2 regions of the Dietzia sp. 179-F 9C3 NHS genome follow, and region 2 is predicted to be linked to the other one. Evidence: predicted binding sites of a transcription regulator. Region 2 holds the regulator's gene; the other holds the start of a gene.
The links. The regulator LexA, encoded in region 2, represses DNA repair genes until DNA is damaged. The targets are predictions, from matches to a motif close to CGAACANNTGTTCG.

Region 1: the regulator LexA is predicted to act here: its motif matches at 1,984-1,997, upstream of ACH0BZ_RS06645 (DUF222 domain-containing protein).

Annotation. Positions count from the first base shown of each region.
Region 1 covers NZ_JBIQES010000004.1:60,124-75,397, reverse strand. The annotation lists gene ACH0BZ_RS06650 (glycosyltransferase 87 family protein) at 1-378, shown strand, start outside; gene ACH0BZ_RS06645 (DUF222 domain-containing protein) at 503-1,975, opposite strand; gene fdhD (formate dehydrogenase accessory sulfurtransferase FdhD) at 2,089-2,910, shown strand; gene ACH0BZ_RS06635 (FdhF/YdeP family oxidoreductase) at 3,000-5,393, shown strand; gene ACH0BZ_RS06630 (MFS transporter) at 5,357-6,880, opposite strand; gene ACH0BZ_RS06625 (TetR/AcrR family transcriptional regulator) at 6,973-7,590, shown strand; gene ACH0BZ_RS06620 (NTP transferase domain-containing protein) at 7,587-9,320, shown strand; gene ACH0BZ_RS06615 (substrate-binding domain-containing protein) at 9,423-10,241, opposite strand; gene ACH0BZ_RS06610 (MoaD/ThiS family protein) at 10,246-10,509, opposite strand; gene moaA (GTP 3',8-cyclase MoaA) at 10,574-11,635, opposite strand; gene ACH0BZ_RS06600 (uracil-xanthine permease family protein) at 11,730-13,130, opposite strand; gene glp (gephyrin-like molybdotransferase Glp) at 13,310-14,563, shown strand; gene poxB (ubiquinone-dependent pyruvate dehydrogenase) at 14,745-15,274, shown strand, end outside.
Region 2 covers NZ_JBIQES010000002.1:233,060-248,333, reverse strand. The annotation lists gene ACH0BZ_RS03495 (DUF349 domain-containing protein) at 1-611, opposite strand, end outside; gene ACH0BZ_RS03490 (hypothetical protein) at 797-1,468, shown strand; gene miaA (tRNA (adenosine(37)-N6)-dimethylallyltransferase MiaA) at 1,465-2,412, shown strand; gene ACH0BZ_RS03480 (IclR family transcriptional regulator) at 2,409-3,164, shown strand; gene ACH0BZ_RS03475 (malate synthase G) at 3,238-5,427, opposite strand; partial or broken gene dapF (diaminopimelate epimerase) at 5,549-6,412, shown strand; gene hflX (GTPase HflX) at 6,476-7,927, shown strand; gene lexA (transcriptional repressor LexA) at 7,965-8,633, opposite strand; gene nrdR (transcriptional regulator NrdR) at 9,350-9,814, shown strand; gene hrpA (ATP-dependent RNA helicase HrpA) at 9,824-13,738, opposite strand; gene ACH0BZ_RS03445 (hypothetical protein) at 13,773-13,961, opposite strand; gene ACH0BZ_RS03440 (hypothetical protein) at 14,010-14,786, shown strand; gene ACH0BZ_RS03435 (potassium channel family protein) at 14,791-15,274, opposite strand, start outside.

The DNA of each region.
Region 1 (15,274 bases), on a different contig from region 2:
GCGCTGGCCCTGTCCGGCATGACCATGACCATGGTGTCGCCGTTTTCCTGGGGGCATCACTGGGTATGGTTCGTGCCTCTGCTGGTGGTGGCCGTGCACCTCGCCGTCGTCGGGGGGCGGTGGTTCCTGTGGGCGTTGCCGGTGCTGCTGTGGGCGGCCGCCGCGAACTGGGTGCAGAGCTTCCCCAACCCGGAGTTCCCCGATGACCGCTGGGTGGCGATGGGCTTGTTCATGCTGGCCGGGGACATCCCGGAGTGGCTCTACGGCATCATCACCAACGTCTACCCGATCGTCTGGCTGGTGACCGTCGTCGCCACCGCCCTATGGTCGTGGCTGGCCCGCGGCGACTCGCGCACCGGCACCGCCGAGCCCGCGTAACGCTCACGGTAGGCACGGCGCGGCACCCCTCGGGGGTCGCCGCGCAGCCCCGGCCGGCTGGGCCTGTACGGCTTCGGCAGCTCCGCCCACCTCACCGCGCAGTCGTCGACGGCCCAGGGCGGGGTCAGCCGTCGCGCGGGTGGCGTTCGACGGAGAAGTACTGCGTGAGCCGGCTGATGACGTGGACCTCGTCGAGTTGTCGGCGCGCCCTGGCGAGCATTCCGTCAGGGTACGTCCGGTATTCGTGCCCGGTCTCGGTGAGGATGATCAGCTCGCCGTCGCCGCGAGGCCCGGGCAGATAGGTCCAGGGACCGAAGGTCTTCTCGAGGTGGTGGTTCTTGCACAGGCAGACCAGGTTCCACTCGGCACTGGGTCCACCCCTGGCCGGATCTGGCTTGCAAAAGGCCAGGACATGATCGATCTCGCAGTCCTCGGCCTTGACCTTGCACCCCGGGTGGCGGCAGGTACCGTCGCGGAGCCGGATGCGGCGCTTGATGGCCTCGGAGAGGAAATAGCGCAGCGGGTCCTGCTCGCTGTCCTGCGCCCCGGGCAGGGGATCGATCATTCGGAACCGGGCGCCACCGTTCTCCTCCGCCAGCACCTGTGAGCAGAGCCAGTCGAAGGAGGAGTAGGCGCCGCGGACGAACTCCACCCGCTCCGGGAGCCCCAGCGCGGCAGAGGCGATGACCGTGACCTCCAACCGGGGCCGCCGCGAGGATCGAGCCGCGGGGCCGGAGCCGGCGGCGGTCCCCGCGCCGAACTCGGTCGCGCCGAACTCGGTCGCGCCGGGCGGGGCGGGCTGGGCCTCGCCGAGGCCGGCCAAAGCGTCGGCGAGGCGCTGGGCGTCGGTGCGTGGATCGCCGGGTTCGGTGTCGGCGGCGGCCGCGGCACGCAGGCGCTGCTCGAGGGCTGCGGCGTCCTCCGTGGGCAGGAGCGCCCACATCGAGCTCATGCCCTGCCCGCGGGGCCGGAAGGACACGCGGCGCTCCTCCCGGGCCTGCTCGTGCTGGCGGTCCAGCTCGTCACGGTCCCTGCGCTCCATGGCGCGGTCGATCCGCTCGCCCAGGGAGCCCCGGGTGGGCGGATCGCCCGCGTCGAGCTGGCGCCTGATCCCGGTCAGCACCTCCTCCTCGACCGCGTCCAACAACCGGTCGGGCACCTTGGCGAGTTTGCAGGCCAGGTCCACGATCAATCCCTCGTCCAGCACACCCTCCCGGGCGTGGCGGGAGAGGCGGCGCAGTCGGGTGCGCATCTGCACCGCCGCGGTAACCAACCGACCGGCGTGCCAGGCCGGGACGCCCATCGCCGTGGTGACGTGCGAACGCACCAGCCGGGCAGGCTCGAGCTGCGCGTACTCCGGGCCCGGCTCACGGCCCGCAACCTCGCCCTCACCCCGCCGGATCCGCTCGCGTCGCGAGACCACCTCGACCATCGCGAACACCGCATCCAGACGGGCCACCGCCGCGAGGTTCTGCTCACGCGTGAAGTCCCGGGAGAGCTCGACAAGCTCGGACAGGTCGAGCGACTCAAGCGGACGCGCGACGTCGATCGCCAGAACCGCCACCGTCACCACCCCCTGCTTCCGCCGATCGATCACCCCTGGATCGAATCTGTGTGCGATTCTACCCCGTCCCGACATATAGCGCAAGAGTTCGAGTTCGCGAATGCTGCCCGGCGCTCGTGTCGGACCGCCCGACTACCCTTCGTCCCATGGGACGACGGACGACGCGACACCCCGCACGGCGGCTCACCTCGGCGGGCGCCTCGCGGCGCGAGGTGGCCACCCTCGCCGTCGAGGAGCCGCTCGAGGTCCGCATCGGCGGCCTGCCCTACGTGGTGGCCATGCGGACCCCGGGCGACGACATGGACCTCGCCGCCGGTCACCTGGTCTCCGAAGGCGTGATCTGGCACCGCGAGCACCTGCCGGAGATCTGCTACTGCACCACGGCGAGCGGGCGCGCCGAGCAGGACTACAACACCCTCACCGTCACGCTCTCCCCGGACGTCCCCGAGCCCGAGCCTGTCCGCGCGGCCACCATGACCAGTGCGTGCGGCGTGTGCGGCGTCGACTCCATCGACGAGGTCCGCCGGTCCACTCACTTCCCCGCCGAGCCCACGGCGCCGCTTGTCGACGTGGACGCACTGCTCGCACTGCCCGCGCGGCTGCGCGAGCGACAGGCGCTGTTCGACAAGACCGGCGGGGTCCACGCGGCGGGACTGTTCACGCCCGGCGGGGAGGTGCTCTGTCTGCGCGAGGACGTCGGTCGCCACAACGCCGTGGACAAGGTGGTGGGCTGGGCGCTGCGCGAGGGCCGGCTGCCGCTGCGGGACACGATCCTGCAGGTCTCCGGCCGCGCGTCGTTCGAACTGGTCCAGAAGGCCTCCATGGCGGGGATCCCCGTCCTGGCGGCGGTGAGCGCGCCGTCGTCCCTCGCCGTGCACCTGGCCGATGAGGCCGGCGTGACGCTGGTGGCCTTCAATCGCGGGGACCGCGCCACCGTGTACACGCATCCGGAGCGCGTGCGGGCCTGAGCGGACCCGGCGCCGGGTCCGAGGAGAAGGCCGGGATGGAAGGACGACGACGAGGTGGACATCGCGGTGACGTGGCGCACAATGGGCCCATGAGCCTGATCCCCCGTATCCGTAGCTCCGCTCCCGTCGACGACATCGACGAGGCCGAGCTGCGCGTCACCGAGCCGGAGATCTCCGCAGCCGGGCCCAAGGCCGTGTCGGTGGCGCTCGAACGGGGGATCTCGCAGGCCGGCGTGTTGCGGACGGCGCGGGCGCTGGCCCGGGTCAACCACCGCAGCGGCACCGACTGCCCGGGGTGCGCGTGGCCCGAGTCGATCACCGGCCCTCGTAAGCCCGCCGAGTTCTGCGAAAACGGCGCCAAGGCCGTCGCCGAGGAGTCCACGACCCGCACCGTGACGCCCTCGTGGTGGGCCGAGCACCCGATCGCCGAATTGCGCGACAAGACCGAGTACTGGCTGGGCAACCAGGGCCGCATCACCGAGCCGGTCGTGCTGCGCCCGGGCGACGACCACTACTCGCCGATCCCGTGGCGCGAGGCGTTCGCCCTGATCGCCGAGCACGTCCATGCCACGACGCCCGACCGCTGCGTCTTCTACACCTCGGGCCGCACGGCCAACGAGACGGCGTTCATGTACCAGCTCCTCGCGCGGAGCCTGGGCACCAACAACCTTCCGGACTGTTCCAACATGTGCCACGAGTCGTCGGGCTCGGCGATGGTTCCGACCATCGGTATCGGCAAGGGGACGGTTTCCCTCGACGACTTCGATCACGCGGACGTCATCCTCGTTGTCGGGCAGAACCCCGGCACCAACCACCCACGCATGCTCTCCGCCCTGGCCGACGCGCGGCGGCGCGGGGCGCGCGTGGTGGCCATCAACCCCCTCCCCGAGGCGGGGCTGCTCCACTTCACCGACCCGCAGTCGCCGGCCGGCCTGGTGGCGGGGCTCGCGGGCCGGCCGGGCGAGACGATCGCCGACGACTTCCTCCAGATCCGCGTGGGCGGCGACCTCGCGCTGTTCCAGGCGCTCGGGCACCTGCTGCTCAAGGCAGAGGAGGCCGCGCCCGGGACGGTGGTGGACCGCGAGTTCGTCGAGGCGTGCACAGCGGGGTTCGCGGAGTACGCGACCGCGCGGTCCGAGATCGACTGGGACGTCACCGAGCGCGCGACCGGCCTGCCCCGCGACCAGATCGAGCGCCTCGCAACGACGCTCGTGCACTCGAAGGGCACGATCATCTGCTGGGCGCTGGGGCTCACACAGCAGCCGCACTCGGTGGACACGCTGCGCGAGATCGTCAACGTGCTGCTCCTGCAGGGGAACTTCGGCAAGCCCGGTGCCGGTGCCTGCCCGGTGCGCGGGCACTCCAACGTGCAGGGTGACCGCACGATGGGGATCTGGGAGAAGCCCGGGGAGTGGCTGCTCAGGGGTCTCGACGACGAATTCGGCATCCGCACACCGAGGGAGCACGGTTACGACTCCACCGAGACGCTCGCCGCGTTCGAGGACGGCCGGATCGACGTGTTCGTCTCGATGGGCGGCAACTTCGCCAAGGCCTGCTCGGACACCGACGTGCTGGAGAGCGGCATGCAGCGCACCGGGCTCACGGTGCACGTGTCCACCAAACCCAACCGCTCGCACGTCGTACACGGCCAGACCTCGCTCATCTTGCCCACGCTGGGCCGCACCGACCGCGACGACCGCCACCCCGGCGGCGCGCAGTTCGTGTCGGTGGAGGACTCGATGTCGGTGATCCGCTCGTCGCAGGGCCGGCTCGAGCCGGTCTCCGACCAGCTACTCAGCGAACCGCAGATCGTGGCCGGCATGGCCGAGGCGATCCTGGGGCATGACCACGCCGTGGACTGGCGGGCGATGGCCGAGGACTACGACGTGATCCGCGACCACATCTCCCGCGTCATCCCCGGCTTCGAGGGATACAACCGTAGAGTGCGGCAGAAGTCGGGCTTCGTGCTGCCCAACCCGCCGCGCGACACCCGCTCTTTCGCCACGCCGTCCGGCCGCGCGCACTTCACCGTCTCGCCGCTCGAGTGGCTCGAGGCACCGCCCGGGCACCTGATCCTGCAGACCCTGCGCTCGCACGACCAGTACAACACCACGTTCTATGGGCTCGACGACCGTTACCGCGGCCTCTCCGAGGGCCGCCGCGTGATCCTGGTCCACCCCGACGACCTGCGGGAGTTGGGGTTCGAGGACCGCGCACTCGTGGACGTGGTGAGCGTGTTCCCGGGCGCCGACGGCGAGGTGAGCGAGCGCCGGGCCGAGGGGTTCCGCCTCGTGACCTACCCGACCGCCCGCGGGTGTTGTGCCGCCTACTTCCCGGAGGCCAACAACCTGGTGCACCGGGAGAACGTGGCGCGCGAGTCCAACACGCCCGGATTCAAAGCCGTCACCGTGAGGTTCGAGCCGCGCCGAGGGTCGGCCCGCCCTGATCAGTCCGCGGCGGCCGGGTCGCCGTGCGGCACGTAGCCGCGACCGGGCGCCACGAAGAGCAGGAGAACGGCGGCGCCGGCGGCCACGAGGCCGAGCGCGAAGAGCGAGCGGCCGATGCCGCCGGCGAAGATGTCGCCGGCGGCGTCGAGCACGCCCTGCGCGGCGGGACCGGCCGCGGCCGCGAACTCCACCGCGCCGGCGAAGGAGCTCTCGACGGCGACGCGGCCGGCCTCGGGCACGGTGGGCAGGACGTCACGGATGCCGGAGGCGTAGTGCCCGGCCAGGATGCTGCCGGAGATCGCGATGCCGATCGCGGCGCCCACCTCGCGCATGGCGTCGTTGACGGCCGCCGCGACGCCCTGCTCGTCGGCGGGGATGTCGGAGACGATGGCCGAGGTCGCGGGCGCAGTGGACAGGCCGAGACCGATGCTGGCCACCATCATCGGCCACAGCAGAGACCAGTATCCGGTGTCGACATCCAGTCGGGAGAGGAAGATCATCCCGGCGGCGATGGCCGTCAGCCCCACCACGGAGACCATGCGCAGCCCGACGAGCGCGGTGATCCGGGGCGAGAGCAGCGAGATCACCATGACCGGCAGGATCATGGGCGCCAGGGCGAGGGAGGCGGCGATCGCGTCGTAGCCCTTGACCAGTTGCAGGTACTGCACGATGAGCAGGAAGAACCCGAAGATCGTGAGGAACTGCATGGCCACCGAGACCGAGCCGGTGGTGAAGCCGCGGCGACGGAAGTAGCGCACGTCGAGCAGCGGGTCGGCGGCGCGGAGCTCCACCAGAACGAAGGCCACCACGGACACCGCGGACAGGATGAGGGCGGCGACGACGAGGGGTTCGCCGAAGCTCGTGTGCGCTCCCTCGATGAGCCCGAAGACCACCCCACCCACGGCGAGCGCGGAGAAGACGGCACCGAGGACGTCCGGCCGTCCGTGCCGGGAGGCCACGGATTCGCCGATGGTGAAGGCGGCCGCCAGCACGACGAGGCCGATCGCGGAGTAGACCACGAAGATCGACTTCCACGACCACATCTGCAGCATGAGGCCGGAGCCGAGCAGGCCGACGATCCCGCCGATGCCCGCGAAGCCGGCCCACGTACCGACGGCGGTGCCGCGCTTGTCGGGCGGGAAGCTGGCGGTGAGCAGCGAGAGCGTGGACGGCATGACGAACGCCGCGCCGACGCCGGCGACCGCGCGGGTGACGATGATCCACGTGGGCGTGTCGAGCCACAGCGGCGCCGCGGAGGAGGCGGTGAACAGGGCCAGTCCGGCGATGAGGGTGGCGCGGCGGCCGAAGCGGTCGCCGAGGGCGCCCGCGGTGAGCACGAGCGCGGCCAGGGCCAGCGTGTAGGAGTCGACGATCCACGTGAGCTCGGCCTGGGTGGCGCCGGTGGCCACGGCGATGTCGGGCAGCGAGGTGTACAGCGCAGACATCGTGGCCACGACCAGCGAGACGGCGACGATGTTGACGAACAGCAGCCAGCGGCGCCGCCCTGCGGACAGTTCGAGCACGAGGTCCCCTCACGGTCGGACGAAGAAACGATACCGTCGGTATCGAATCGGGTCCGTCCACCGTAGCGCACGGGACTTGCCACAATGGCGCCATGCCCTCCCCGACCGACCCCCGCCGCGCGCGCTCGCGGGGCAAGCTGCTCGACGCCGCCACCGAACTCCTGGTGACCGGCGGGGCGGCGGCTGTCACGGTCGACGCGGTGACGCGCCTGTCCGGCGTCGCCCGCACCACGCTGTACCGCAACTTCCCGTCCACGGACTCGCTCATCGCGGCGGCCTTCCGGCGGCTCCTGCCCGCCCCGGAACCATCGCCCGAAGCGGGAACGGTGCGCGAGAAGCTCGTCGCCCTGTGTGCCTCGATGGCGCGGTCCGTCCAGGAAGCGCCCCTGCAGCAGTCCATGCTCGGGTGGCTCGCGATGGGCCGGCACGCGGGTGGTGACGACGAGTTGGGCGAGCTGCGCCGGGGGGTCGTGCGCGCGTATTCCGAGCCCGTCCACGACGTGCTCTCCGAGGCCGAGGCCGCGGGCGCCATCCCGCCCCTGGACCGCGAGCTGGCCGTGGCCCAACTCGCCGGCCCCGTGGTGATGGCCCGGCTCATGGGGCTGCGGCCGTTCACCGAGGCCGACATCGAGCGGCTCGTCGACGACTTTCTCCGTGGCCGGCTCGCCGAGCGGGGCAATGCCGGCGCGACCGGGACGGGGCCGGCGTGAGCACGCGGGTCGCGGCGATCGTCCTCACCGGCGGCCGGGGCAGTCGGCTCGGCGGGGCGGACAAGGCGGCGGTCCGCGTGGGCGGGCGATCGCTCGGCGAGACGGTGCACGCGGCGGCGGCCGCGGTGGCCGGGGCCGTGGTGACCGTGGGCGCCGGCGGGACCGTGCGGGAGGACCCGCCCCACGCGGGACCGGTCGCAGGGCTCGCCGCGGGACTGGCGGCGGTCCCGGAGGCGGTGGAGATCGTCGTCGTCCTGGCCTGCGACCTCCCCGACCTCGACGCCGAGGCCCTGCATGACCTGCTCGCCGCCCTCGACGCCGCGCCCGCCGGGACCGACGCGGCGGTGGGGGTCGACGCGTCCGGCCGCGACCAGGTGCTGCTCGCCGCGTGGCGGCGCCCGGCGCTCGCGGGCCGGCTCGCCGCGCTCGGCGACCCCGCTGGGCGGCCCGTGCACGCGCTGTACGACGGCGCCGCGGTGGCGCGGGTCGGGCTCGGCGGGCGCGCGGGCGACGTGGACACGTGGGACGACGTCGCCGCCCGGGGTCCCGTCGAGCTGGACCAGCTCGGACCCGCGCTCGCGGCGGGGATTGCGCCGTTGCCCCCGCGCGCGGCTGCGACCCTCGACGCCCGTGGAGCGCTCACGGAGCCGCTGACCGCCGCGGACGCCATGCCGCGGATGCCGGTCTCGGCGATGGACGGCTACGCGCTCGCCGGCCCCGGACCGTGGCGACTGCTGGACTGCACGCGCCAGGCGGGCGACGCCGCTCCGCTGCGGATGTCGAGTGGCGAGTGCGTACCGATCGCCACCGGTGCGCTCGCCCCGTCCGGCGCCGACCGCGTGCTGCGGCACGAGCACGTGCGCGTCGAGGACGGCAGCGTCCACGCGCTGCCCACAGCCGACGGCGTCGACGACCTCCGGTCCGTCGGCGAGGACTGGTCGGCCGGCGCGCAGCTCGTGCCCGCCGGGGCGACCGCGGACGCCGCGGTGCGTTCGGTCGCGCTGTCGGCCGGCGTCGCCGAACTGGCCGTCCGCGGGCCCGTCCGCGCGAGGGTGCTCACGACGGGCGACGAGGTCCTGCCCGCCGACGCCCCGGACCCGCTGCCGCCCGGGCGCATCCGCGACACCGCGGGCCCCGTCCTGACCGGGGTGCTCGCGGCGGACGGAATGGAGGTCGCGGGCCCCGTGGCGCACGTCCCCGACGAACCCGGTGCGCTCGCCGCGGCGCTGGGTGCGGGGCAGGAGGGCACCGGGCGTGACGACGAGGTCGAGGTCCTGGTCCTGGTCGGCGCCACCGGGCGGGGGCCGGCCGACCACCTGCGCCCGGTCCTCGCGCGGCTCGGTGCCCGGGTCCTCGTGGACGGCGTCCGGATGCGGCCCGGCGGGTCGCAGATCGTCGCGGAGCTGGCCGGCGGCGCGATCCTGCTGGCTCTGCCCGGCAATCCGCTCGCCGCGGTGTGCGCGGGTGCCGTCACCGGCCGGCTGGTCGTGGACGCGCTCACGCTCCGCGTGCGCACCCCCGAGAGAGTCCGCGTCCCGGGGACGGCCGGGCTCGCCGTACCCGGGCGGGCCCGCGTGCTGCCCGCGCACCCCGACGGGACCGGCGGCTGGGAGGTCGCCCCGAGGGCGCGGACCTCGCACCTGCTCGACCTGGCGGGAGCGGCGGCCCTCGCCGTCATCCCCCGGGGCGCCGGGGACGCGGACCCGGTGGAGCTCCTGCGCTGGGCGTGATCCGTGACGGTCGTGCCCCCCCGCGCCTGCCGATGTCGACGAAGGACGTGGCCACCTACCTGTGACATGTTTTCCGGGGGCGGGTGGTCGCCTCGTCGTCACCTATTCCCCGAGCGGCACGAACCCGGCCTCCACCAGCGCGCGGCGACCCCGGTCCGACGCCACGAGGTCGCGGAAGGCGGCCGCCGCCTCGAGCTCGGCGTCGCCGGCGGACTCGCCCTGCGCCGCCGGCCCGTCTGCGAGCAGGTAGTCGGTGATCCCCACGTCCGGCAGACGAGCGCGCAGGCCGGCGACGTCCTCGGCGTGAACCTCCTCGACCCAGCCGCGCGAGGCCGCCACGTCGGTGCGGAAGACGATTCCCGCGTCGAGTGTGTTGCCGGCGAGCCGCTCGGTGAGGGTGGGCGAGTCGGAGACCCGCTCGTCGACGTCCGCCCCGACCGCCGCCGCCGCGAGGAGTGCCGCGGAGGCGCGTCCGCACGCGCCGTCCACGATGCACAGGCCCACGCGGAGCTCCGGGCGCGCGAGGTCCGCCAGCCTCTCCACCGCCGCGTGGTTGCCGGCCGGGACCGCGAGCACCACGAGGTTGCGGGCGAAGACGCGGGGGGCGGCGGCCGCCCCGGCGTCGACCGCGATGCCCATCGCCGTCTGCCCGGTGGCGGCGAAGACGTGGATGTCGTCCCGCTCCCCCAACCCGCGGGCCAGGTCGACCGAGCGGCCCAGCTCCAGCCGGACGCGCGTGCCGGGGTTCTCGGCCTCGAACTCCTCGGCGAGCTCGGTGAACACCCCGCTCAGCGAGACGCCCGCCGCGACACCGATCTCCGTGACCGGCGTGTCCGGGTCCGGCTGCCCGGTCGCGGTACAGGCGGGCAGCAACGCTGCGGTGGTCGCGGCCACCGCGGCGAGCAGGGAGCGCCGGCCCACCGCCTCACCCCCCGGCGAACGGCGGCAGCACGTCGACGGCGGTGGCGGGCCCGAGCGGCGTCGACGGGTCCCGGGTCGTCTCGTCGCCGAGGAGGAACGACGACACCGTGACGATGCTGGCCAGCGGCTCGCCGTGGCGCTCGCAGATCTCGCGGGCCAGCTCGCCGACCGTCGACGCGTCGGTGTGGAGCCGCTCGCGGGCCGTGCCCGCGGCGTCCTCCGCCGCGGCGTAGTAGCCGACGGTGATCACTCTCGGGGTGCCGCTCACGGTCTCGACTGTAACCCGGCGCGTCGGGCGGGGGCATCCTCCGAACGGACGACTCCGGCGCGGGTCAGCCGCCGATCGCGCCCATCGAGCGCCGCGGTCGCGCGAAGCGGGTGCCGCCGATCCCGTGGCCGGCCTGCTTGCCCCACATCGCCGCGCGCCACGCCTGCGCGACCGCCGCGTCGCCCGCGCCCGAGCGGAGAACGCCGAGGACGTCGGTCTCGTCGTCGCCGAACAGGCACGAGCGCACCGTGCCCTCGGCGGTGAGACGGGTGCGGTCGCAGGCCGCACTGAAGGAGCGGGTGACGGTGCCGATGATCCCCACCGTCGCCGGGCGCTCCCGCCGCGTCCCGGTGTCCCACGTGGTGTGACCGGCCACCTCCCACAGCTCGGCGGGCGCGGCGGGGTCCTCGCGCCCCGCGGCGGTCAGCTCGAAGCGCGTGGAGAGCGATGCGAGCACCTCGGCGGCGGTCACCATCTCCCCGCGGCTCCACCGCTGGTCGGCGTCGAGCGGCATCTCCTCGATGAAGCGCAGCTGCACGCCCTCCGCCAGGGCCCACGCGAGCAGGTCCGGCGCGCCCGCCAGCGTCGCCCGCAGCGGCACGGCGTTGACCTTGACGGGGTCCAGGCCCGCCTCGACCGCCGCCCGCACGCCGCGCAGCACCGACGGCAGCCGGTCCCGGCGGGTGAGCTCGGCGAACTCCGCGCGGTTCACCGTGTCCAGCGAGATGTTGATACGCGTGAGCCCGGCCTCGACCAGGCCGCGGGCCCGGTGTTCGAGGCCCACGCCGTTGGTGGTGAGTGCAATGGGCAGGGCCGGGCAGGCTGCACGCGTGCCGGCGACGATCCGCTCCAGGTCCTGCCGCATGAGCGGCTCGCCGCCGGTGAAGCGCACCTCGCGGACGCCCAGCTCGCGGTGCGCCAGCGCCACGAGGTGCACCACCTCGTCGGTCGTCATCCGCCGGTCCTCGGGGATGGGCGGCAGGCCCTCCTCCGGCATGCAGTACGTGCAGCGCAGCGAACACTTCTCCGTGAGCGAGACGCGCAGGTCCCGGGCCGTGCGGCCGAAGGTGTCGACGAGCAGTGGCGTGGCGGGGCGGCGTGGCGTCGCGGGGTCCGGGGTCGTCATGCCTGCCTCCCTTCGCCGGTTACGGCGGGCGCACCCGGCGTGCGCCCGAGTGTAGGCGCGGGCTACCCCTCGCCGGCGACAGCAGGACCCGCGCTCAGCGCGACCCGCCGCCGCCCTCCGGCATCTCCACGTCCGGGTTCGGCCCCAGCAGCGTCATCTCGTGGATCTCGTCGCGCTCGGCCTGCGCGCGTAGCCCCGGCGCGATCACGCGACCCAGGTGGTGGCCGAGCACCACGACGAGCGTGCCCAGGGCGATGCCGCCGAGCTGGAAATCGTCGGTGAGGTGCAGCGTCGTGTCCCCGACGGCGATCACCACGCCCGCCGCGACCGGCACCAGGTTGAGCGGGTTGCCGAAGTCGACCCGGTTCTCCTTCCAGATCTTGGCGCCGAGCAGGCCGATCATCCCGTAGAGCACCACGGTGATCCCGCCGAGCACGCCGCCGGGCGTCGCGGAGATCACCGCGCCGAGCTTGGGCGAACAGCCGAGCAGGATCGCGGTGAGCGCCGCGACCACGTAGGCGGCCGTCGAGTACACCCTGGTGGCCGCCATGACTCCGATGTTCTCCGCGTACGTGGTGGTGGCCGATCCGCCGAACGAGGTGGCCAGCACGGTGCCGGCGCCGTCAGCGGCCAACGCCCGCCCCATGAGCCCGTCGGTCTCGGTGCGCGTGATCTCGCCGATCGCCTTGACGTGCCCCGCGTTCTCGGCGATCAGCGCGATCACGCCGGGCACCACCAGCAACACGAACGCCAGCGAGAAGTCGGGCGCGTGGATACCCACCACGCCGGCGGCCTCGTCGGTCATCGGCGGCAACCCGATCCACGGCGCCGCGCCGACCCCCGACCAGTCCACGCGGAGGTGTTCGGTCACCTCGCCAGCGGTCGTGCTGAAGGACGTGATGGGCCCCGTCGTCACATCCAACACCCAGGAGAGCACGTACCCGAACACCAGCGAGAGGAAGATCGCGATCCGTCCCGCGAACCCCTTGAGCCCCACCGTCATAAGGATCAGGACGACCATCACCACCAGCGCCACCCACTGGTCCTGCGGCCAGTACGTCTCGGCCACGACGGGCGCGAGGTTGAAGCCCAGGAGCATCACCACGGCGCCGGTGACGACCGGCGGCAGCACGGCCGTCACCACCCGGCCGCCGACGAAGTGCACCACCAGGCCCACCGCCAGCAGTGCCGCGCCGGCCACGAGCATCGCTCCGGTGACCTCCGCGCTCGTGCCGCCCTGGGCCCGGATCGCCGCGACGGCGCCGACGAACGCCACCGACGTGCCGAGATAACTGGGCACCCTGCCCTTGACCACGGCCAGGAAGAGCAGGGTGCACACGCCGGAGAACAGGATCGCGAGCTGGGGGTTGAGCCCCATGATGATGGGGAACACGAACGTCGCCCCGAACATCGAGACGACGTGCTGCGCCCCGATCCCGATCGTGCGCGGCCAGCTCAGCCTCTCCGACGGCGCCACCACCTCACCGGGCCGGATGGTCTTGCCGTCCCCGTGGACCGACCACGGTCCGGTTCGCGCGGGTGTCTTATCTGACCGGGTCTTCGTCGTCGTACCGTCGTTCTTCTTCTCCGCCACGTCTCGCCCGTCACCTTTCGCCGTCCGCGGACCGCCGCGCGCGGGCCGTAGGCACCCTACAACGCGGTTACCGTGGAGGCATGGCCTCCTCCCACAGCGACACCGCGCGCCTGTCCCCCGACGGCTACCGCGAGCTCGTGCGGACGCACCTGGCGCCGATGCTGGTCCGCGCCGCGCGGTCCACCCGACTGCCGCTGATCGCGTGCGCCGACTCTGTGCTGGCCCGCGACCTTCGCGCCGCCGTGGACCTGCCGTTGTTCGTGAATTCGCAGATGGACGGCTACGCGGTGCGGTCGGCGGATGTGGCCGAGGCGAGCCCCGACGTGCCCGTGCGACTACGGGTGGTGGGGGCCGTACACGCCGGCCAGGAGCCGGGCTCACGGGTCGGCGACGGCAAGGCCTGCAGGATCATGACCGGGGCACCCGTCCCCGAGGGCGCGGACTGTGTCGTTCCCGTGGAGGACACCTCGCCGGACCCGGACGAGGGCTCGGTGGTGCTGGTGCGGGCACCTCGCGCGCGGGGCGAGTTCGTCCGGAGTCCCGGCGACGACGTCCGGGCCGGTGACGTGGTGATCCCGGCGGGCGTACAGCTCCGGGCGCGTCACCTGGCGGCGGCGGCCTCTCTCGGGGAGTCGGCGCTGGACGTGCGGCCGCGGCCCCGGGTCGGAGTGGTGGCCACGGGTTCCGAGCTGGTCGCGCCCGGGCGGCCGCTGAGCCCGGGGCAGATCTGGGACTCCAACTCGTTGACCCTGACGGCCGCGCTCAAGGCCTGCGGCTGCGATGTGACGGCCACGCTGACCAGCAGCGACGACCGCGACGAGTTCTCCACCGCCCTCGATTCCGCGGTCTCCGGCGCGGACCTGGTGGTGACCGTTGGCGCGGTGTCGATGGGTGATGCCGAGGTGGTGCGGCAGGTGCTCGACGGACGCGATGGTTCGCGTTTCGCGCCGATCGCCATGCAACCCGGGGGACCGCAGGGGATCTCGACATGGCGGGACACGCCCGTCGTGTGCCTGCCGGGTAATCCTGTGAGCGCGCTGGTGTCGTTCGTGGTGCTGCTGCGACCGGTCATCCTCGAGGCGGTGGGGCGGTCGCCTGTCCAACCGGTGCGGGCCCGGCTCTCGCACGACGTCACCTCCCCGGCAGGGAAGGTCCAGTTCCTGCGGGCGGCACTCGGTCCGGACTCCGGCGACGGCATCCCCGTCGTCGAGCCGGTCTCGGGCCCCGGCTCACACCTGGTTGCCTCGATGGCCCGCGCTGACGTGCTGGTGGAGATCCCTGCGGATGCGATCTCACTGGCGGCCGGGACCGAGGTCGAGGCGGTGGCGCTGTGACCCGCCACGCCCGAACGCCAACCGGACTGCCCCTGCCCACGTTCTCCCCGAAACCGGACTCGCCCGGCTCCGGACCCGGGGCGAGCGGTATCCGGTCGCGCCGAAGGGTCGTAGGGTCGGGGATGGCCGTGGGGCCGGCCCGGCCCGTCGGCGACGAGTTCACCACCAGTCGGAGGCATACATGCCCACACGTACCACGGTCGCTCGACACATCATCGACACGCTCCACGCCTCGGGGGTCCAGCGGGTCTACGGACTTCCCGGTGACTCGCTGAACGGCGTCACGGACGCGATCCGGCAGACCGACGGCGTGGACTGGGTGATCACCCGGCACGAGGAGGCGGCCGCGTTCGCCGCCTCCGCAGAGGCCGCGCTGACGGGGAACCTCACGGTGTGCGCCGGTTCCTGTGGGCCCGGCAACCTGCACCTGATCAACGGCCTGTTCGACGCCCAGCGTTCCGGGGTCCCGGTCCTCGCACTGGCCGCGCACATCCCGTCAGAGGAGATCGGGACGGGATATTTTCAGGAGACCCATCCACAGGAGCTGTTCCGCGAGTGCAGCGTCTATGCGGAGCACGTCTCGTCAGCCGAGCAGGCGCCGCGGCTGCTGAGGATCGCTATGCGTGCGGCCATCGAGAAGCGCGGCGTGGCCGTCCTCGTCCTGCCCGGCGACGTGGCGCTCGAGGAGACCACCGCCGAGGTGGCCGCCGT
Region 2 (15,274 bases):
ATGTCCCGCAGGCGGTCACCGGCGGCCTTCCACTGCGTGGACGACTCACCGATCTCCTCGGCCTCGGCGGCGAGCGCTTCCTTGCGGGCGATCGCGGCGGCCCGTTGGTCGTCCTTGCGTCGACGGGCGTCGGCCTCGACGGTGTGGGAGCGCTCGACGACGCCGGTGAGCTGGGTGGACAGCGAGTCGAGGTCGCCCACGACGGCGGCGGTGGGGAGCTGCTCGAGGAGGGACTCGGCGGAGGCGCGGGTCTTCCGGGCGTCCTGGGGGTGGGTGTCGAGCCGAGTCTCGAGCAGGCCCACCTCGGCGGCGAGGTCGTCGAAGCGGGTGCCGAAGTGGGCCAGTCCCTCTTCAGGGGAGCCGGCCTGCCATGAACCGACCTGCCGCTCGCCGTCGGCGGTGCGGACGAAGACGGCGCCGGTTTCGTCCACCCGGCCCCAGGCGGAGGGGTCCGATGCGGGGAGCGCGTGCGGCTCGACCACGGGAGCCGGGCGCGGTGCCACCTTGCGGGCCAGCGCCGCGGGGGAGGGCGCGCCCGGGCGGGGGCCCGGCTTGGGAGCGGAACCGGCCGTCTGAGTGTCGCCGGGGGTCGGGGCTGCCTGGTCGCTCATCTCGTCATCGTCTCCTTCTGCCACGTGCCGCGGCACCGTCGCCGGCGTCCCGCCGGTCGTCGCCTCGCCGACACCTTCCGGGCCGGACATTCCCCTAGTGTGTACCAACCGCAGGTCTGGTGTCGGCGGTTCACGGCCCGAGTACCGGCGGGACGCTGCCGCGGGGGTCAGTAGTGTTCCAGGGTGTGACCACCCCCGTCGTCCTCGTCCCCGGCGCCCCCGTGCTCGTCCCCGAGCTGGCGGGGGCGGCCGCGGTGGACGTCGGCGAGGGTGTCAGTGCCGCGACGGAGCTTCTCGTCTCGGCGGCGCGGGACGCCACGACCGTGACGGTCCTCGGCGTCGATCCGGCCGGACGGACCGTCGGTGACGCGCGGGCGAGCCTTGTGCGGTGGGGAGCACGGGTCGTGGTGGGACGGTGCGGCGCTCCGGTCGCGGCCGACGGCGACGTCCCGGACGCGGCGCTCATCGCGTGGTGGTTCCTCGACCGGGCCGGGATCGACCTCCCGCGGCGTTTCGTCCCTGTCGACGGCAACCCGCCCGCTGCGGACGCCGGTGCCCTGCTCGTGGTGGTCGCGGACGGTCCCGCCTCGCTCACGCCGCGGGCGCCGGTGCCCGAGGACCCGCGGGGGGTCGCGCTCGACGCAGACCTCGCGTCGTGGCTGCGGGACGGCGGCGCCCTGCCCGACCCCGGGCCCGGCGTGGCCGGGGAGATCGGGTGGTGGAGCTGGCCGGCCTGGCGCGCGTTGGCCGGGGTCGTGGGCAACGCGCCCGCCGCCGGAGCCGTCTCGTTCGCCCCGTTCGGGGTCGGTTACCACGCCGCACGCTGGCCTGGCTCGTCGTCGGGCGGTGCCCCGTGACCGGCCGGGCACCGATCGCGGTGGTGGGCCCCACCGGCACCGGGAAGTCCGAGCTCGCCCTGGACCTGGCCGAGAGGCTCGGCGGCGAGGTGGTGAACTGCGACGCCATGCAGCAGTACCGCGGCATGGACATCGGCACGGCCAAGCTCACGCCTGCCGAACGCCGCGGGATTCCCCATCACCGGCTCGACGTGCTGGACGTCACGGAGACGGCGAGTGTCGCCGACTACCGGCGGGAGGCCGAGCGGGAGATCGCGGAGATCAGAGATCGCGGCCACGTGCCGATCCTCTGCGGGGGCTCGATGATGTATGTGCAGGCCCTTGTGGACGGCTGGGAGATCCCCGACACCGACCCGGAGGTACGCGCCCGGTACGAGCGGCGGCTCGAGGAGATCGGGGTGCGGGCCCTGCACGACGAGCTCGCCAGGATCGACCCGGCCGCGGCGCAGACCATCCTGCCCACCGACCCGCGGCGAACCGTTCGCGCGCTCGAGGTGGTGGAGCTGACGGGCAGGCCGTTCTCCGCGTCGCGCCCGACGATCGGCGAGCCACGGTGGGGCACCCGGATGCTCGGCGTCCGGTGCGTGTTGCCCGAGCTCGACGAGCGCCTCGTGGCCCGGACGGCGAAGATGTTCGAGCGGGGGCTCGTCGAGGAGATCCGGGGGCTGGTCGCGGTGGGGCTGCGCGAGGGGGTGACGGCCCGCCGGGCGATCGGCTACGCCCAGGTACTCGAGGAGATGGACGACGGCCTGGGGATCGGCGACGACGGCCTGGCCCGGGCTGTGGAGCGGACCGTGATCGGGACCCGCCGGTATGTCCGCCGGCAACGCTCGTGGTTCGGGCGCGACCACCGGATCGCGTGGGTGGACACGGACGCCGGGGCCGTCGCCTCCGGAGGGCCCGTCGTGGAGCGCGCCCTCGACCTGCTGGGGGAGTCGCCGTGACGGCGTCGGGCGGGTCGCGGGGTCGGGTCCAGTCGGTGGACCGTGCCTTCGCGATTCTCGACGCCCTCACCCGTCGCGGCGGCCGCTCGACGCTGGGGCAGATCGTCGCCGACACCGGCCTGGCCGCGGCCACCGTCCACCGGCTCTGCGCGACGCTCGCCGAGTCCGGGCACCTGCGTCGTGACGCCGGGCGGGACTACCTTCTCGGGCCGCGGCTGCAGCGGGTGGGCGACACGGCGGCCCGCGCGACCGCGTCGTGGGCGGAGCCGATGCTCGCAGCCGTCGTGGCCGGGACAGGTGAGACCGCGAATCTCGCGGTCCGGGAGGGCGACGGGGTGGTGTACCTCGCGCAGGTGCCCTCGCCCCACTCGATGCGGATGTTCACCGAGGTGGGCCGCCGGGTCGAGGTCCACTGCACGGCGGTGGGCAAGGCGCTGGTCGCCGGGCTCGATGACGACGAGGTCCGCGCCATGCTCCGGAGGGCCGGGATGCGGCGCTACACCGACGCGACGCTCGTCGAGCCGGAGTCGCTCCTGGCGGAGCTCGCCCGGGTCCGCCGGGCCGGCTACGCCACGGACGAGTCAGAGCAGGAGGAGGGCGTGCGCTGCGTGGCCATCGCCGTCGGCGAGGGGGACGCCGCGTTCGCGATCTCCGCGTCCGGTCCGGAGGCACGGTTCACGCCAGACCGGCGCGACGCTGCCGTCGACGTCCTCCGCTCGGCCGTCGCCGGCCTCGGGATGTCGCCGGGATAGACGGACCCCGCCCCCGGCTCCTCTACGTATGTAGCTGAGCCGGGGGCGGGGTGGCGCGGCGCGGGGCCGGGGGTCAGAGGCCGTGGGCCTGCTTGAACTCCCGGCGGCGGCGGTGCAGGATCGGCTCGGTGTAGCCGGCCGGCTGCGTGGTGCCCTCGAGCACGAGCTCACGGGCGGCCTGCCACGCGATCGACTCGGTGACGCTCGGCGCCATATTGATGTAGAGCGAGTCGCCGGCGTTCTGCTCGTCGACGATCGCGGCCATCCGGGTGAGCGAGTCCTCGACGAACTCCTCGGTGACGACGCCGTGGCGGATCCAGTTTGCCAGCATCTGCGAGGAGATCCGCAGGGTGGCCCGGTCCTCCATGAGGTCCACGTCGTGGATGTCCGGCACCTTGGAACAGCCGACGCCCTGCTCGACCCAGCGCACCACGTAGCCGAGGATCGTCTGGCAGGAGTTGTCGACCTCCTCCTTCTTCTCCTCCTCTGTCCAGCCCGAGACCATGTTGGCCGGGGCGAGCGGGATGGTGAGGATCTCGTCGACCGTCGCGCGGGGGCCAGCGGCGAGCAGCTCCTCCTGTCGCGCGGCCACGTCCACCCGGTGGTAGTGGGTGGCGTGCAGGGTCGCTCCCGTCGGGGAGGGCACCCACGCGGTGTTGGCGCCCGCGCGGGGCTGGCCGATCTTCTCGGCGAGCATGTCGGCCATGAGCTCGGTCTTGGCCCACATGCCCTTGCCGATCTGGGCGCGGCCGCGCAGGCCCAGGGCCAGGCCGGTGTCCACGTTCCAGTCCTCATACGAGGTCATCCACTGCGCGGACTTCATGTCCGCCTTGCGGATCATGGGCCCGGCCTCCATGGAGGTGTGGATCTCGTCGCCGGTGCGGTCGAGGAAACCGGTGTTGATAAAGACGACGCGCTCGCGGGCCTCCGCGATGCATGCGGCGAGGTTGACGGTGGTGCGCCGCTCCTCGTCCATGATGCCCATCTTAAGCGTGTTGGTCGGCAGTCCGAGGAGCTTCTCCACGCGACCGAACAGCTCGGTGGTGAAGGCCACCTCCTCCGGGCCGTGCTGCTTGGGCTTGACGATGTAGATCGAGCCCGTGCGGCTGTTACGGCGCTCGTTCTCCTCGGCCATGCCCTGCAGCGCACACAGAGAGGTGACGATCCCGTCGAGGATGCCCTCGGGTAGCTCCTCGCCTTCGGCGTCGAGCACGGCGGGGTTCGTCATGAGGTGACCCACGTTGCGGACGAACAGCAGCGAGCGGCCGTGCAGGCGCACCTCGCCGGAGCCGTCGGGGGCGGTGAAGACCCGGTCGTCGTTGAGCGCGCGGGTGATGGTCTTGCCGCCCTTGGACAGCTCCTCGGTGAGGTCACCCCGGTTGAGGCCGAGCCAGTTGTGGTAGCCGAGGACCTTGTCGCGGGCGTCGACCGCCGCGACGGAGTCCTCGAAGTCCATGATCGTGGTGACCGCGGACTCGAGCACCACGTCCTTGACGCCCGCGGCATCGGTAGAGCCGATGGGGGAGTCGGGGTCGATCTGGATGTCGATGTGCAGGCCGTTGTTACGGAGCAGGACGTTGGTCGGTGCGGCGGCGTCACCGAGCAGGCCGACGAGCTGGGCCGGGTCCTTGAGCCCGACGGTCTCCCCACGGCCCAGGGTCACCTGCAGCGCGCCGTCGACCACCGCGTAGCCGGTGGCGTCCGCGTGCGAGGCCGACTCGAGCGGCGCGGCCTCGTCGAGGAACTCACGGGCCCAGGCGATCACCTTGTCGCCGCGCACCTTGTTGTACGAGTCGCCCTTCGCGGCGCCACCCTCCTCGCTGATGGCGTCCGTCCCGTAGAGCGCGTCGTACAGCGAGCCCCAGCGGGCGTTGGCGGCGTTGAGGGCGAACCGCGCGTTGAGGATCGGCACCACGAGCTGCGGGCCGGCAATGACCGCGATCTCGTCGTCGACGTTCTCGGTGGTGGCGGTGACGCCCTCGGGCTGCGGGAGCAGGTAGCCGATCCCGGTGAGGAACTCCTTGTACGCGGCGGCGTCCACCGGGCCGGGGTTGGCGCGGTGCCACTCGTCGATCTGCTGCTGCAGGCTGTCGCGCTTGGCGAGCAGCTCCCGGTTGCGGGGGGCGAGATCGGCGAAGATCTCCGCTGTGCCGGCCCAGAAGGCGTCCTGGTCGATCCCGGTGCCGGGAAGGGCCTCGGTGTTGACGAACTCGTACAGGACCTCGTCCACCTGGATTCCGCCGACGGTGATGCGCTCGGTCATCGATGCTCTCCTGACATAGGGGACCGTTGTCTCTCCTGACTGTAGTGCGCGACGACCCGCGCTTCACCTGCCGATTCCGCATCGCGGAACGCTGCGGGTGTCTTCGTTACCATCGGAGGTCATGACCACCGACCAGCTGGCCGTCGACCGGGCGGGCCTGCCCTTCCTCAAGGGACACGGAACGCTCAACGACTTCGTGATCCTGCCCGACGACGACGCGGCCGTGGACCTGGACGCCGACCTCGTGCGCGTCCTGTGTGACCGGCGGGCGGGGATCGGTGCCGACGGTGTGCTGCGGATCGCCACCGGCGGTGCGCTCGTCGCCCGGGGCGTGCTCGACGTGCTGCCCGACGGCGTGGGCCCCGCGGACTGGTTCATGGACTACCGCAACGCGGACGGTTCGATCGCCGAGATGTGCGGCAACGGGGTCCGGGTGTTCGCCCACGCCCTCGTGGCCACGGGGAGGGCCCCGGCCGGCGTGGTCCCGGTCGGTACGCGCTCGGGTCCGCGACCGGCGGAGGTGCTCACCCACACGGGCGACGACGCCGTCGTGCGTGTCGACATGGGGCGCCCCGGCCTGCTCGGGGTCTCGACAGCCGAGTTCGGGGGTCGTTCGTTCGCCGGCGTTGCCGTCGATATGGGAAACCCTCATCTGGCCTGCGTCGTCCCGGGACTGGACGCCGCGGCGCTCGCCGCGCTCCCGGTGCACGAGTCGCCCCGGTTTGACACCGACTTCTTCCCCGAGGGGGTCAATGTGGAGGTCGCCACGCCGCTGGAGGCCGGGCGTGTCTCGATGCGCGTCCACGAGCGGGGGGCGGGGGAGACGCAGTCCTGCGGGACGGGCATCGTCGCCACGGCGGTGGCGGCGCTCGCCGATGTCGGCCGGGACTCGGGGGAGGTGACCGTGGTCGTCCCCGGCGGCGAGGTCGAGGTGGCTCTCACCGGCGACGGCTCCAGGCTCACCGGACCTTCGCGACTGGTCGCCGAGGGCACGTTCTACCGGTGGTCGGGGACCCGTGGTCCCGGACCTGTGAGAAGATCGAGGGGAATGACTACAGACAACGGCAAGACCCCCGCCCGCTCCCGATTCCTCGACGATCCTTCGACGGGTGAGCTCCTGCTCGAGGAACGGTCCTCTCTGCGGCGCGTCGCCGGGCTGTCCACCGAGCTCCAGGACGTCATCGACGCCGAGTACCGCCAGCTGCGACTCGAACGCGTGGTGCTCGTGGGAGTGTGGACAGAGGGCTCTGCAGCGCGCGCCGAGGCGGCGATGGTCGAGCTGGCCCAGCTCGCCGAGACCGCCGGATCCGAGGTGTGCGAGGCGCTGATCCAGCGGCGCGACAAGCCGGACCCGTCCACCTACATCGGCTCGGGCAAGACCAGCGAACTCAAGGACGTCATCGCGGCGACGGGCGCGGACACCGTGATCTGCGACGGTGAGCTGACCCCCGGCCAGCTCATCGCCCTGGAAAAGGCGGTCAACGTCAAGGTGATCGACCGGACCGCACTCATCCTGGACATCTTCGCGCAGCATGCCACGAGCCGCGAGGGCAAGGCGCAGGTCTCCCTGGCCCAGATGGAGTACATGCTGCCCCGGCTGCGCGGCTGGGGTGAGGCGCTGTCTCGGCAGGCCGGCGGACGGGCCGGCAGCAACGGCGGCGTGGGCCTGCGCGGTCCGGGTGAGACCAAGATCGAAACCGACCGGCGGCGCATCCGCGAGCGGATGGCGCGGCTGCGCCGCGAGATCAAGGGCATGAAGCAGGCCCGCGACACCAAGCGGCACCGTCGACGCGCGACGCCGGTGCCCTCGATCGCGATCGCCGGCTACACCAACGCGGGAAAATCCAGCCTGCTCAACCGGGTCACAGGTGCGGGCGTCCTGGTGCAGAACGCCCTGTTCGCGACCCTCGACCCCACCACGCGGCGGGCGGAGCTGCCCGACGGCCGCATGGTGGTGTTCACCGACACAGTGGGGTTCGTGCGGCACCTACCCACCCAGCTAGTCGAAGCGTTCCGGTCCACACTCGAGGAAGTCGTGGACTCCGAGTTGCTGCTCCACGTGGTGGACGGATCCGACCCCTTCCCCCTCAAGCAGATCGAGGCCGTCCGCATGGTCGTCAACGACGTGGTAGCCGAGCAGAACGCCGAACACCCGCGGGAACTCGTGGTGATCAACAAGATCGACACCGCCGATCCCGTTGTGCTCACCGAGCTACACCACGCCCTTCCCGAGGCGGTCTTCGTCTCGGCTGTGACGGGCGAGGGCATCGACGAATTGCTGACGCGGATCATGGAGATCATCGCCGAGGGCGACGTCGAGGTGGCCCTGGTCGTGCCGTATCAGCGCGGCGACGTCGTCTCCCGGGTACACGCGGAGGGTGCGGTGGTCCACGAGGAGTACACCGAGTCCGGCACCCGGATCGTGGTGCGGCTTCCCGCCTCCATCGCAGGCGAGTTGTCGGAGTTCGCCGAGGGCGCCACACACGACGGCGCCGACTGACCGGCGGACGGTGCCGGCGGCGCCGGGGTGAAACGGGTCAGAGCTTGCGGAACACCGTGACCACCTTGCCGAGCACCGTCGCGTGCTCGCCCGGGATGGGGCTGAACGACTCGTTCCGCGGCAGGAGCCAGACGCCGGTCGAGTCCTTCTTGAAGACCTTGACGGTCGCCTCGCCGTCGATGAGGGCGGCCACGATCTCCCCGTTGTCCGCCACGTTCTGGCGGCGTACCACCACGTAGTCGCCGTCGCAGATGGCCGCGTCGATCATGGACTCACCGACCACGCGGAGCATGAAGAGCTCCCCCGACCCCACCAGATCCGAGGGGAGCGGGAGGACCTCCTCCACGGCCTGCTCGGCGAGGATCGGGCCGCCGGCGGCGATCCGACCGAGGACCGGGACGTACACGGGCTCGACGGAGCCGCTGGGCCGGGCCGCCTCCGGTGCCGCGGGACGGCGGCCGCGGGACCGCTGCCCGGGAACCCCGTGGACGTCGACCGCCCGGGGCTTGTGCGGATCGCGGGTGAGGAAGCCCTTCTTCTCGAGAGTGCGCAGCTGGTGGGCGACGGACGAGGTCGACTGGAGACCCACGGCGTCCCCGATCTCCCGGATGCTCGGCGGGTAACCACGGTTGCGCACCGTGTCGTGGATGTGGAGGAGGACGCTCTTCTGGCGCGGCGTCAGTGCCTCGAAGTCCGGCTTGGCCATGTCGGCAGTCCCTTCAGCGAATGCGTGTTCGACGGCGAATCGACTTCTACCCTAGCGCGTGACGGTCGGGTGCGCCACACACCTGTTCGAGAAAGTTGCGCTCCGCGGGATGACTCTGTCGGACCCGCGTGCTACAACTCTAGACGAGTTCGAAATCGAACAGATGTGCCATGAGTGTGCGAACAGTGTTCGTACAACATATCGAGTAGGGAGCCGTCATGACCGTCCTGGAACTGCCTCCGTCAGTCTCTCCCGTGCGCTGGACCGGGGTCTGCGCCGCAGATCACCGGGTGGATCGCCGCCTCGCGGCCCCCCGAATCCCCGCCGCCGCGAGTGCGCGTACCGCAAACCGTCCGGCGTCTTCGGTGCGGGTGCTGGGCGCCGCACCGACCGTGTCGGGTGCGCGACCGGCTGCCCGGACCCGACCCGCCGGATCGCGGTCGTCGGCGGGGGCCGGGGTGCGGGCGTGCCGACCGTCGCGGGTGGCGCCCGCCGCGGTCGTGGACGACGTCCCCGCGTGGGTCCTCGTCGCCTGCGGTGTGATCGTGGGACTGCTCATGGTGCTCGCGCTGGCGTTCATCGGCGGCCCCGCCTACGCGTGATCGGTGTCCGGGCCTCCTAGAATGGTCGTGGGGTGGCCGACCGCCGCCCCCGCGCCAGGTCCCGTGCTCCCGGGAGGGTGCGCGCGGACCCGGTCGAAGAAGGGCGGTGTGGGGATGTACTGCCCGACGTGTCACCACGAGGATCTGCGGGTGATCGACTCGCGGTCCGCCGATGACGGGCAGGCCATCCGCAGGCGCCGGGAGTGCTCGCACTGCGGTCGACGGTTCACGACCCTCGAGACCCCGCTGCTGTCGGTGCTCAAGCGTAACGGTGTGACCGAGCCGTTCAGTCGGGAAAAGGTCGTGCAGGGCGTGCGACGGGCATGCCAGGGTCGTGACGTGGACGAGGACGCGTTGCGGCGCCTCGCCCAGCAGGTGGAGGACACCGTTAGGTCCGGGGGTGCGTCGGAGGTCCCGGCGCACGAGATCGGGCTCGCGATCCTCGGTCCCCTCCAGGATCTCGACGAGGTGGCCTACCTGCGGTTCGCCTCCGTCTACAAACAGTTCAGCTCCGCAGCGGATTTCGAGCGCGAGATCATCGCGCTCCGCGAGCGCCGCGAACGGGTGGCGTCCGGGTAGGCCGCCACCTCAGCGCCCGGCCCGGGACGCCAGGGCGGCGGAGATCGCCCGGTCGATGCGCTCGGCCGAGACCGGCCTTGCGGTCCCCAACGACTGGGCGAAGAGCCCCACCCGGTACTCGGCCAGCATCCAGCGCAGGTCCCGGATCGTCCGCGCGGTCCCCGGCCGGCCACGCAGGGTCGCGACGGCGGTGCCGACGGCCTCCTCCGACTCCGCGATGCGGCGGGAGAGTTCCGCGTGCCGGGCCGGTGACGCCTCCGCCATATCCAGCCGCATCCGGACCGCCCGGACGTGCCGTTCCAACCCTGCGAGCGCGTCGGCGGGGTGCCGGGCGAGAAAACCCTTGCCCACGAGAAAGTCCACCGACGGGGCGACCGCGGCCCGCACCTCCGGGGTCGCGGACTCGAGTCGGGCCGCGACCGCCTGCGCCTCCACCAGCGCCGGCAGGGCGGCGGTGATCGCGGCGGCCACCGCGGCGGGAACCTCGGCGCGAGCAGTGGCCTCGAGCTCGGCGAACTCGGCTGCCCTTAGGACGGGCGCGCCCCGGCGGCGGGCGATGATCCGGCCGAGTGCCGCCAGCGCGGCGTCCTCGACGAGTGCCTCGATCCCGCCGTGCGGATACTGGGTGAGCGCGAGCCGCTCCTCGACGGCCCGTCCCCGTGTGACCGAGGTCGGCGAGACCAGGCCGCGTGAGAGCAGGGCGAGCACCGCGGCGGCCTGCGCCCGGCGACGCTCCTCCTCGGTTGCGCACGCGATCCGGTGGATGCCGTCCGGGCGGACCTGCAGCGCAGGGTAGACGGTGACCTCCACACCGTCGACGGTTCCCGTGACGGACTCGGCGAGGTCCCCGACGGTGCCCGCCGTCCAGGCGCGGTGTGGTCCGTCGTCCGGCACGAGGCGGGCGTTGAGGGTGGCGCGGACCCGGTCCACGAGCTCGGAGCGGAGCGCGGCGAGGTCGGTCCCGGCTGCGACGACGTCCTCGCCATCGACCACCTCGAACCGCATCCGGAGATGGCCGGGCAGCTGGTCCGGCCGGAAGTCCCGGGGCTCGACGGTCGTGCCGATCCTGGCGGAGAGGGCGGCGGCGAGGGCGACCGGCAGGGGAGCGGACCGGGGTGTGAGGTCGCCGGCGAGAAGCGCCGCGTACTCGGCGGGCGGCGAGCAGAGCCTGCGGAGGTACTTGGGCAGGGTTCGTAGCATCTCGGTGTACAGGTCCTCGCGGACACCGGGCACCAGCCATTCGAAACCCGCGGTGGTGACCGTCGCGAGCTGCGGCAGTGGGATCCGCACGGTGATGCCGTCGGCGTCGACGCCCGGATCGAAGGCGTAACGGAGCTCGAAGGTGCGCTCGCCCTGCCTCCAGGACGGTGGGAATCCGGCGGCGTCGGGCGCTGCCTCCGCCGTGCGGAGGTCCTCGGGGCGCAGGCGCAGCGCGTCGGGGTCGCGGTGACCCTTTTTCTTCCACCACGCGTCGAGGTGCCTGCCGGAGGTGACGTCGTCGGGGAGCCGGCCGAGGTAGAAGGCGACCAGGGCTTCGTCGTCGATCACCAGGTCCCGGCGCCGGCTCCGCGTCTCGAGCTCGCGGGCCTCGGCCACCGCCTCGGCGTTCTCGGCGAGCACGGGTATCCGGGAAGCCCAGCGCCCCTCGACGATCCCGTGGCGTACGAGCATCTCCCTCGCGAGGGGGGCGTCGACGCGGGACAGCAGGATGCGGCGTGCCTCGACCACGGTGAGCCCCAGGAGCAGGACCTTCTCGTAGGCCATCGCGGCGCCCCGCGTGTCCGACCAGTGCGGCTCCGAGTACTGCGTGCGGACCAGGTGGCCGCCCACCTGCTCGAGCCACGCCGGATCGATCCGGGCGACGTCGCGGGCCCACAGGCGGGAGGTCTCGACGAGCTCGGCGGCCATCACCCAGCGCGGTGGCTTGCGCGCGAGGTCGGAGCCGGGGAACACCTGGAACCGGATCCCGCGGGTGCCGCGGAACTCGCGGGACTCCTCGTCGCGCATGCCGACGTTGGTGATGAGCCCGGTGAGGATCGCCTTGTGGAGGTCGTCCTCGGGGGCGTGCCCGGAGGCGGGGTGCCAGCCGTGCTCGCGGCACACTCGGGTGAGCTGGGCGGTGAGGTCCTGCCACTCGCGGATCCGGAGCCAGTGCAGGTATTCCGTGCGGCACATCTTCCGGAACGCGCTACCGGAGAGCTCACGGCGCTGCTCGGTGAGGTAACGCCAGAGATTGAGGTAGCCGAGGAAGTCCGAGCTCTTGTCGGCGAAGCGCCGGTGCATTTGGTCGGCCTTGTCGCGTTCCTCGGCCGGCCGCTCGCGCACGTCCTGCACGGTGAGGGCGGACACCACCACCAGGAGGTCGCCCAGCGATCCGTTGCGGTGCCCTTCGACCACCATGCGCGCCAGGCGCGGGTCGAGGGGGAGGGCGGCCATGTCGCGTCCGACGCGGGTCAGTCGCGGGCGCGCGTCGTCGTCCACCCGGATCGCCCCGAGTTCGGTGAGCAGGGTGGTGCCGTCGCGCACGGCCTTGCGGTCGGGCGGTTCCACGAAGGGGAACTCGTCGACCGCGCCGAGGTCGAGGTCGGCCATTGCGAGGATCACCGAGGCGAGGTTGGTGCGCAGGATCTCGGGGTCGGTGAACTCCGGCCGTGACTCGAAGTCCTCCTCGGAGTACAGGCGGATGCAGATGCCGTCCGCCACGCGCCCGCACCGGCCCGAGCGCTGGGCGGCGGAGGCCTGGGAGACGGGCTCGATGGGCAGGCGCTGGACCTTGGTGCGGGTGGAGTAGCGGGAGATGCGCGCGAGGCCGGTGTCCACGACGTAGCGGATGCCGGGGACGGTCACCGACGTCTCGGCGATGTTGGTGGACAGCACGACCCGGCGCCTACTGTGCGTCCGGAACGCCCGCTGCTGCTCGGCGGTGCTCAGGCGGGCGAACAGGGGGAAGATCTCGGTGTCGCGGAGGCGGCGGCTGCGCAGGACCTCGTCGGCGTCGCGGATTTCCCGCTCGCCGGAGAGGAAGACGAGCACGTCGCCGTCACCCTCGTCGAGCAGTTCGGTGACGGCGTCGGCGAGCGCGTCGAGCGGGTCGAGGTCCACCACGCGGTCGCCGTGCTCGACCTGCAGTGGGCGGTAGCGGATCTCGACGGGGTAGGTGCGCCCGGAGACCTCGATGACCGGCGCGGGCCGGCCGCCGGCGTCGGCGAAGTGCCGGGCGAACCTGTCGGGGTCGATGGTGGCCGAGGTGATGATCACCTTGAGATCGGGCCGCCGCGGGAGGATCTGCTTGAGGTAGCCGAGCAGGAAGTCGATGTTGAGGCTGCGCTCGTGGGCCTCGTCGATGATGATCGTGTCGTAGGCGCGCAGCAGCCGGTCCCGACGGATCTCTGCCAGGAGCACCCCGTCGGTCATGAGCTTGACCGCGGTGTCGGGCCCGGTGCGGTCGTCGAAGCGCACGGCGGAGCCGACGAGCCCGCCGATTTCCACGCCGAGCTCGTGAGCGATCCGGTCGGCGACGGTGCGGGCGGCCAGGCGCCGGGGCTGGGTGTGCCCGATCATCCCGCGTACCCCACGTCCCAGTTCGAGGCAGATCTTGGGGATCTGCGTGGTCTTGCCGGAGCCGGTCTCGCCGGCGATCACCACCACCTGGTGCTCGCGGATCGCGTCGGCGATCTCGTCCTTGCGCGCCGAGACCGGGAGCTGGGCGGGGTAGTCGGGGGTGGGGACCGACGCCGCGCGGCGCCGGAGCCTCTCGGCCGCCTCGTCGACGCGGGCCCCGAGCTCGTCGAGCTGCTCGGACCCGGCCCGGCGGATCCGCGACCGCAGGCGGTGGGCGTCGAGGGAGCCCACGTCGTCGAGGCGCTCGAGGAGGCGGTGACGGGCCCGGCGCAGCTCGGGCGTGGGCGCGGGGGAACTCGGCATGATGCCCGTCAGGATATCGACCGACGGGGCGCGGTCACTCCCCGGTCGCCGCGCCCCGGGCCTGGATGCGCGCATAGCGCGAGTGCAGCCGCTCCCGGATCTCGTCCGGCTCGTAGGCGCGCCGGCGCCGCTCGTCGCGCGCGATGAGCACGCCGGACGCCGCCACCCCCACGACGCCCGCCGCACCGAGCATCTTGAGCCACTGCCGTCCACGGGGAGCCATGCCGCCAGGGTAGGCCCCCGGATCCGGCGGCGCTGGCAGGATCGACTCATGAGCGTGAGCGTCGACACCGTGCCCCTGGCAGCGGCCGTCCACCGGACCCGTACCGGCGACCTGTGGATCTTCCGCGGCCGCACCGCCGCGGACCGGCTCATCCAGACACTCACCAACGCCCCCGTCAACCACGTGGGCGTGGCGGTGGTGCTCGACGACATGCCGCCACTGATGTGGCACGCCGAGATGGGCAGGGCGCTGCCGGATGTGTGGACCGGCCGCCACCAGCGCGGCGTCCAGCTCCACGTGCTCGAGGACGCGGTGCGGCAGTGGACCGGCCCATACGGGCAGCGGGCCTGGTTCCGGCAGATCTCGCCCGAGGTGGGGCCGGAGCAGGAGGACGCGCTGCTCGCGACCATCGCGCGACTTGACGGGGTCTCGTTCCCGTCGGCGGGGCGGGTGCTCGGCCGCTGGGCGCGGGGCAGGTGGACGGCCCGGGGCGTCGGGGCGCGGCCCGGAGGATCGGGGGAGGGGGTCGGCGGTGACGACGACGAGGCCCGCGGCCTCGGCGAGCGGTTGCGGACGCTGGTCGGTCGTTCGCGCCGTCGACGGTCGGCTCCGGGCGCCGGGATGCGGATGGAGGCCGCCTACTGCGCCGAGGTCGTGGGGGTGACCCTCGAGGAGATGGGGGTGCTCCTGCCCGCGGGCAGCGCCAGTTGGTACGACCCGGGTCGGTTCTGGAGCGGGGACGACCTGCCGCTCGCCCCCGGGTGGTCGTACGGCCGGGAAATCGCCGTGACAGTGGCGCGGGAAGGCGCGGCCGGGGGCCGCTGAGCGGTTAGCCGCCGAGGATCGTCTCGCGGAGACCGGCCTCGGCGTCCTCGGACGCCACCACGAGCAGCTCGTCGCCCGCCTCGAACGGGACGTCCGGCTCGGGCACGATCACGCGCCCGCCGCGGAGGATCGCCACGAGCACGGCGTCACGGGGGAACTCCACCCGGGAGACGGGTCGTCCCGCGAGCGGGGTCTGGTCGGGGAGGGTCACGCCGACGATGTTCGCCTCGCCGCGGCGCAGGGTGAGCAGGCGCACGACGTCACCCACGGAGACTGCCTCCTCGACGAGCGAGACGAGGAGACGGGGCGTGGAGACCGCCACGTCGACGCCCCAGCTCTCGTCGAACAGCCACTCGTTGCGGGGGTCGTTGACGCGCGCCACCACGCGGGGGACGGCGAACTCGGTCTTGGCGAGCAGACTCACCACGAGATTCGCCTTGTCGTCGCCGGTCGCCGCCACCACCACGTCGAAGTCCGCGAGCCCCAGC